DNA from 2 places in the Actimicrobium sp. CCC2.4 genome. Region 2 is predicted to be linked to the other one. Evidence: riboswitches for the same ligand, from Rfam matches in the RefSeq annotation. Region 2 holds a riboswitch; the other holds the start of a gene.
The links. Region 2 has a riboswitch for thiamine pyrophosphate ahead of thiC (phosphomethylpyrimidine synthase ThiC). Riboswitches for the same ligand answer to the same signal wherever they lie in the genome.
Positions count from the first base shown of each region.

Region 1: another riboswitch for thiamine pyrophosphate. It lies ahead of RHM62_RS11240 (TonB-dependent siderophore receptor); the one in region 2 lies ahead of thiC (phosphomethylpyrimidine synthase ThiC).

Region 1 is NZ_CP133777.1:2,412,967-2,417,179, reverse strand. It holds gene RHM62_RS11245 (PAS domain S-box protein) at 1-1,135, opposite strand, end outside; TPP riboswitch at 1,338-1,446, shown strand; gene RHM62_RS11240 (TonB-dependent siderophore receptor) at 1,502-3,598, shown strand; gene RHM62_RS11235 (lyase family protein) at 3,609-4,213, opposite strand, start outside.
Region 2 is NZ_CP133777.1:1,086,359-1,090,571, forward strand. It holds gene RHM62_RS05075 (valine--tRNA ligase) at 1-241, opposite strand, end outside; gene RHM62_RS05080 (glycosyltransferase family 2 protein) at 579-1,475, shown strand; TPP riboswitch at 1,730-1,834, shown strand; gene thiC (phosphomethylpyrimidine synthase ThiC) at 1,881-3,833, shown strand; gene thiS (sulfur carrier protein ThiS) at 3,845-4,048, shown strand.

The DNA of each region.
Region 1 (4,213 bases), 1.3 Mb from region 2:
TCGCGTTGTTGATCAGGTTGATGAGGATCTGGCGTAGCGCACGCAGGTCGGTGTGCACGGTGATCTCGGCAGCCGGCAAGTCACTGCGCAAAGACAGCCCTTTTTGTGTCGCCATCGGGCCCAGCGTGTCGGCGAGCTGGCCGATGATGTGCTGGCAGATGACCGGCTCGATGAGCATGTCGAGCTTGCCGGATTCAATTTTTGCAAGGTCCAGCAAGTCGTTGATGAGCGACAGCAAATGCCGTGCGCTGGCTTGTATGGTCTTGAGTTGCCGGTCCTGATCGCCCGTCAGTGGTCCCGGCAGGCGCATCAATAGCGTGCCGGTAAAGCCGATGATGGCATTGAGCGGCGTGCGCAATTCATGTGACATGCCGGTCAGGAAACGGTCCTTGGCCAGATTGGCGTTTTCCAGCGCGGCGTTTTTTTCTTGCAGTGTCCGCTCGCTGCGCTTGCGCTCGCTCATGTCGCGAATAGCAGTTGCCACCAGCAAGCCCTCCCCGGTGTCGAGCGGACTGCGACTGATCTCGACCGGGAATTCGGTGCCGTCCTTGCGCACGCCGGACAGGCCCGGCCCGGCAGCGATGACGTGGTCGCGCGGCGGCAGCAGGTTGTCGACCGGCACGCCGCACAGTTCTGCCGGGGCATAGCCAAAAAGGCACGCCGCCCGTGAGTTGACCAGTACGATACGACCGGTCGCATTGACGATCACGAGCCCGTCCGGCATGGACTCGAGCAGCTTGCCGAAGCGGGCATCAAGTAGCCTGGCATCGCGCTCTGCCTTCAACAGCGTGATGTCCTTGTCGCAGAACACGATGGCGTCGCAAACGCCCTGCGCGGACCGCACGGCCTTGCCGGTGACGTCGACGTAAATGAGAGCGCCATCTTTTTTCCGGCGCAGCGATTCGTGTTTGCTGAGGCCGCTGGCGGCGATGGTCTGGCGTATGCGGGATTCTTCGTCGGCGCGCTCAGACGGCACGATCAGGTCATGCATGGCCTGGCCGACGGCCTCGCTGCCGGTGTAGCCGAACAGCGCCTGCGCACCGGGCGACCAATGCTGCACCACCCCCTGCAGCGAGACGATGATGATCGCGTCGGGCGTTTCATCACGGGTGGTCCTGTCGAAGTCTGTCGTCATGCATGCTTTCGCTGCCGATACGGCTAATCGGGACTGCGCTCCGGTGCCGGCACCCTCCGGCAACAGAGGGTATTGGACACAAAGTGGCATGAGTATAGAGCGGGTTCCTGCATTGCAAAGGTGATCCTAGGTCGCCCTGAAATCTCGCTCATCCGGCGTTTTTGTCAGTCGGTCACGAGCCTCATTGCTGCTGTGCTACCATCCGCGCTGCTAGGGGTCCCGCACGCCATTGTTTGATGGTCTGCAGGTGAGATTCACCCTTCGAACCTGATCTGGATCATGCCAGCGTAGGGAAGCGCAAAGTACTACGTCTCTTTGATCGCCTCTGCGTTGCCTCCAGTGTTTTTCCACCTGACAGAGCACACCATGACGGCACCAAATTTTTCCCTGACCCGTATTTCTTTTGTTATCGCCCAGGCTCTCGCCAGCATCGCGGTCGCGCATGCGCAAACCAGTCAGCAGGTGATCGTCACCGACACCACACCGAAGCGCGACGCCGCGTCATCCGTTGGCGGTTTCGGCGATGCCGCGCTGCTGCAGACCCCGGCTGCCATCAACGTGATCGGCCAGGAGCAGTTGCAGGACTGGCGCGTGCGGCGCATCGCCGATGTCATCAAGCTCGATGCCAGCCTCAATGAAGCCTATAACGCGGTCGGTTATGCCGAGCAGTTTTCGTTGCGCGGCTTCCCGCTCGACAATGCATCGAGCTATCGCAAGGATGGTTTGCCGATTGCGTCTGACGCTTCGATCCCCCTTGAAAACAAGGAACGCATCGACATCCTGAAAGGCTTGAGCGGTTTGCAAGGCGGCGTCTCGACACCGGGCGGGCTGATTGATTTTGTGACCAAGCGCCCGACGGCGGCACCGTTGCGATCGATACTGTTCGAGGTCAGCGAACGCGGCACCGTGCTCGGTTCGGTCGATCTGGGCGGTCGCTTCGAGGACCGGCGTTTCGGCTACCGGATCAATGCTGCGGCCGAGCAATTGCGCTCGTATGTCAAGGGTGCCGATGGCCAGCGACAGTTCGTTTCCGGCGCCTTCGACTGGCAGATTTCGCCCAAGGCCTTGCTGCAGATCGACCTCGATAACCAGCACAAATCACAGATCACCGCGCCCGGTTATCAGCTCATCGGCGGCACCGGTTTGCCGGCGGGCGTGTCGGCCCGCACGCTGCTCAATGACCAGCCGTGGAGTAAACCGGTGGTCACCGATAGCAGCAATATCGGCTTGCGCTTTGCCTATCAATGGAATGCTGACTGGACCAGCACGGTCGCGGCCAACAAGTACAAGCTCAAGCGCGATGACTTTGCCGCCTTCCCGTTCGGCTGCGGATTTGCTGCCGGCTTCTGTGCCAATGGCGACTATGACGTCTACGATTACCAGAGCACCGGCGAGGTCAAGACGCTGCTGTCGACGCAGGCGCTGTTGCAAGGCAAATTCGCCACCGGCAGCCTGCGCCACCAGCTCACGCTGGGAGCGGACACGCTGCGCCGGCGCGATGAATACGGCGACTACGTGTACGACTATCGCGGCACCAGCAACATCTATCAATCGATGGCGGTATCGCCGTCGCCGCTGACCACCGGACCGGTGTCGCTGCAACGCAAGGGCAACGAGCAGGCCGTCTTCGTGCAGGACATCATCAGCCTGACCGGGCAGGTCCAGCTGCATGCCGGACTGCGCCGCGCCGAACTGGAACGCGTGCAGCTTGGCAGCACCTTCAACCGCACTTACGTGCTGCCTTCGCTGGCGCTGGTCTACAACCCGATGGCGAGCCTGAGCCTGTATGGATCGTATTCGCAGGGACTCGAGCATGGCGGCGTGGCACCGTTCGGTACCAACAACGTGAACCGGATTCTGGATCCGGGCACGTCGCGCCAGCAGGAAATCGGCATCAAGACAGCCTTGATTCCGGGCTGGCAAATGACGGCCGCGCTGTTCCAGATCAGCAAGCCGCTCGAATACACGAACGCCAATTACGACTACGTGCGCAATGGCGATGCGGTCCATCGCGGCCTGGAGCTGGCGGCGCAGGGCAAGCTGACGCGTGACCTGACACTGGGTCTGACGGCGATGGCCTTGCAGGCACGCCAGCGCAATACCGGCGATGCGGTGCAGGACAATCAGCGCGTGACCAACGTGCCGGCCTTCAAGTCCGGCGTGACGCTCGATTACGCGGTGCCGCAACTGGCCGGCGTCAAGCTCAATGGCGCGTGGGTATATTCCAGCGACAAGATATTCAGTCCGGACAGCGTGGTCCGCGCGACCATTCCGTCGTACCACGTGGTCGACCTGGGCGCGCGCTATGTCACCACCGTCAATGGTGTTGCCACGACGCTGCGGGCCAATATCGACAACGTCTTCGACAAGTTCTACTGGCGCGATGCCTCGACGGCACTGGGCGGGTATTTGCTGCCGGGTGCGCCGCGGACCTTCAAGATCTCGGCGCAGCTTGATTTTTAACGGATGAAAATCAGCGGGCGGTGCTCAACAGACGGTTGAAATCGCTGTCCAGCCTGGTCAGCGCCACATCAATCCGGACCCGCCGTTCCTTGATCCAGTCCTCCTGCTGCGACAGGGATAAGCGGGCACCCTTGAGCATGCGCTCCATCTCGACGGGTTGCGGACCACCTGTGGTGGCGCGGTTGTTGACGATCGCGACAGGGTCAAGGGTCGAACGGAATTCCTGCTCACTCATCGGCAGTTCGCCACCCTGATCTTTCACGGCATCGCGATAGATCCGCTGCGCCTGATCGTACGGAAAGTCGAGCGGCTTGATGTTGTGTTCCTTGGCGTAGTCGACAATCTCCGACGCAAAATGATGGCCGAGCCGGAACGGCAGTTTGTATTTACGCATCAGCACATCGGCCAGTTCCTGCGACGCGGTCCAGTCGCTATTCAATTCTTCCAGCGAGCGCTGCGGATCGATGACCAGCGCATTGAGAATCTTGTCCCAGCCTTTGAGAAACACGATGGCGCTGTTGACCATTGCACTGTTGGCGCTGACTTCCTTGGCATCGCCCATGCCGGGCGTGATGTTGTGCGCCTGGATGATCGTTCCCATCGCCAGCGTGATGG
Region 2 (4,213 bases):
TGCCGGGAACCCACAGTGTATTGAACCCACTCATCCTGTGATAGCGGGTCAGGCCATCCATGATGGTTTGATTGAAGGCGTGACCCATGTGCAGCGTGCCGGTGACATTCGGTGGTGGCAATTGAATGCTGAAGGCCGGCTTGTCAGCGTCGAGGGTGGCGCCGTAATAACCGCGCGCTTCCCAGGTGGACCGCCAGTGCTTTTCAATTTCGGCGGGCTCGAACGACTTGGCTAATTCCATGATGGGTGTCTGGTAGAGAAAAGAAGTCCGCATTATAAGGCAGGCATGGTGCAGGAAGCCGTTGTCCGGGCGGGCGTTGGCAGCCTTCTTCGTACAGATCGTCGATTGCCTAAAAGGACCGCATCATGACCGTCATCACCGGCACCGGTGTGCTGATAGTCAGCTTGAGCTTGGTTTTATTTACGGTATTTGCGGAGAAAAAATCGCAATCACGGCGATCTCTTTGGCAGTGCTGATGATCGCTATCAAGTCGAATCGCTCATTCCCAAGAAATAAAAACTATCTGGTCGCATAGGCATGTCAATAGTAGCCAAATGAATATCCGGGAGGAGCAAGGATGCCCACACTAAAAATGGCGATTGTTTGTACGGTAAGAAATCCTGCTGCGTCATTCAAGACGTGGATTAATTACCATTCGAAGCTGGTCGACAAGATATACCTCTATCTTGACAGTTCAACCCCCGCGATATTGTCAGGTCTGCCTACCAGTCCGGTAGTTTCTGTCTGTCCTGGTGCATGGCTGAGCACTTTTTCAGGCCCATCCGGAGTCATGCAGCGGCAATGTGTCAATGTGCGGCATGGTCTCAAGCAGTGTTCGATAGACGGAATTGACTGGTTAATTCATATTGATTCCGATGAACTGATGTATTCGCCGGTGCAGAGTTTGAAAGATTACTTCGCTCATGTCGATCCGAATGTGAGCAGTATTCAGTTTATTAATCATGAAGCAGTCAGTGCCTATGCGGCAGACGATCCGTTTCGGGAACTGAAGATTTTCAAGAAAAACAGGCGATTTGATCGATCAACCGATACGCCTCTGGCCGAAGGATCTCCTTATTACCAGGGATATACTTTTGGAAAGTCTGCGGTACGCGTCCAGAAATGCCTTGGTCCTGTCAGTGTTCATGAATTTGAAACGAGCAACGGAAAGATGGTTCGGGAGCATCAGGTTTGTGTTTTGCATTATCTGAGTGCGACCTATAAGGACTGGATAAAAAAATGCTCGGAATTGGGCAGCTTTCAGTCCTTCTGGTATGACGATGTAAAAAGTCCGATGCACCAGTCATTTTTAGTTCAAAGCCGCGATATTTATCTCAGCGCAATGCAATCGGGTGATTGGAGTCTGGCTCGTGAATTTTATGTGAATAATTTAATGTCAGATACTGAAAAAGAAAAGTGGCTGCAAAGCGGAGAGTTATTATTCATTGATCCGTTTGCAATGAGGTCTCAATAGGATGATTTATTTACTGACACCCTATTTTTTAGTGATTACGTTGATTGCGTTGACTGGCAGGGGATACTCAAAAAGCCAATTTGCTTCCTGGTCGTTGCGATCCCGCTGAAATTGAACATCAGGAATCGGGCTAGCGCCAGCAGAGTATTTTTCTTCGGTGCGTGTCTGGCCGATGTCAGAATCGCTAAGGTCCTTGCACTTGCGCGATGAGGTAGAATCCATTCGTGCTGCGCTAAAAAGGCAGCACAAAATCACCACCAAGCTAGGGGTCCTGACCGCAAAACATTCGCGCTCGGGTGAGAAATACCCTTGAACCTGATCTGGATAATGCCAGCGAAGGGAAGCTCCGGAACCCACTTCATGTTCCGTTATTCCTTCGCTTTTTCGCTCAAGCAAAGGAACATCATGAACGACAAAGCCCCCTTTCTCAGTACCAATCGCAAAACCATCGACAACGCCAAATTCGACGCCAGCACCGCCATCGTCGACGAAGCCGCCGTCCAGCCACTGCCCAATTCCAGCAAGTTTTACGTACAAGGTTCGCGGCCCGACCTGCGCGTGCCGATGCGCAAGATCGTCCAGTCCGATACTGCCGCTTCGTTCGGCGCAGAAAAAAATCCGGCGATTTACGTCTACGACACCTCCGGCCCGTACACCGACCCGGATGCCGTCATCGACATCCGCAGCGGCCTGTCGACGCCGCGCCTGCCGTGGATCCTGGAGCGCAATGACACCGAAGAACTGGCCGGTCCGTCGTCGGCCTACGGCATCGAACGGCTGAACGATCCGGCGCTGGCCGAACTGCGCTTCAACCTCAAGCGCACCCCGCGCCGCGCACTGGCCGGCAAGAACGTCACCCAGATGCACTACGCCCGCCAGGGCATCATCACGCCCGAAATGGAGTACGTGTCCATCCGCGAAAACATGCGCCGGCGCGAATACCTCGACGAGCTGAAAGCCTCCGGGCCGATGGGTAATCGCCTCGCCGACTTGATGGGCCGCCAACATCCGGGCCAGTCATTCGGCGCCGCCATCCCGGCCGAGATCACGCCCGAATTCGTCCGTTCGGAAATCGCCCGTGGCCGCGCCATCATCCCCGCCAACATCAACCATCCCGAAATCGAACCGATGATCATCGGCCGCAATTTTCTGGTGAAGATCAATGCCAATATCGGCAACTCCGCCGTCACGTCGTCCATCGGCGAAGAAGTCGAAAAGATGACCTGGGCGATCCGCTGGGGTGGCGACAATGTCATGGACCTGTCTACCGGCAAGCACATCCATGAAACCCGCGAATGGATCGTGCGCAATTCCCCGGTGCCGATCGGTACCGTGCCGCTGTATCAGGCGCTGGAAAAGGTCAACGGCAAGGCCGAAGACCTGACCTGGGAAATCTTTCGCGACACGCTGATCGAACAGGCCGAGCAGGGCGTCGATTACTTCACAATTCATGCCGGCGTGTTGCTGCGTTACGTGCCGATGACCGCCAAGCGGCTGACCGGTATCGTCTCGCGCGGTGGCTCGATCATGGCGAAGTGGTGTCTGGCGCATCATGAAGAATCGTTCCTGTACACGCACTTCAACGACATCTGCGACATCATGAAAGCCTATGACGTCTCGTTCAGCCTCGGCGATGGCTTGCGTCCCGGTTCGATTTTCGATGCCAACGACGAAGCGCAACTGGCCGAACTCAAGACCCTTGGCGAACTGACGCAAATCGCCTGGCAGCACGACGTGCAAGTGATGATCGAAGGTCCAGGCCACGTGCCGATGCACCTGATCAAAGAGAACATGGACTTGCAGCTGGAGCAATGCCACGAAGCGCCGTTCTACACGCTCGGGCCGCTGACCACTGACATCGCGCCCGGCTACGATCACATCACCTCCGGCATCGGCGCCGCGCAGATCGGCTGGTACGGCACCGCGATGCTCTGCTACGTCACGCCGAAAGAGCATCTCGGCTTGCCGAACAAGCAGGATGTGAAGGACGGCATCATCACCTACAAGATCGCCGCCCACGCCGCCGACCTGGCCAAGGGTCATCCGAGCGCGCAGATCCGCGACAATGCGCTGTCCAAAGCGCGCTTCGAATTCCGTTGGGATGACCAGTTCAACATCGGCCTCGACCCCGACAAGGCGCGCGAATTTCATGACGAAACCTTGCCCAAGGATTCAGCCAAGGTCGCCCATTTCTGCTCGATGTGCGGCCCGCATTTCTGCTCGATGAAGATCACGCAAGAGGTCCGCGATTACGCCGCCAAGCAAGGCATCAGCGATATCGCCGCGCTCAAGCAGGGCATGGAAGTCAAGGCGATCGAGTTCGTCAAGAGCGGTGCGGAACTCTATCGCAAGCAGTGATGGCCGCCACCATGATCGAGATCGAACTTAACGGCGCGCCGCACCGGATCGCGCCGGGTTGGCACTTGCAGGAGTTGATTGATGCGCTGGCGCTGGCGAACCAGTCACTGGCGGTTGCTGTCAACCGCGAGATCGTGCCGCGGCAATTGTGGCGTGAGCGACTGCTGGCGAACAGGGATCGGGTGGATGTGGTTCGGGCGATCGGCGGGGGATGAGGATCTTTTTATGAGGCATCTTTAAATTGACTCTGACCCTAATTGATTTCTCCTCGAAGTTGGCAAAAGCAGGTGGTTCCGGACGTCACAAGCTGCCAGAGCAAGGAGTTCACGGGGTCAGAGTTTTTTTCGCAGGCCGTATCGCGAAAATTACTCTGACCCCGT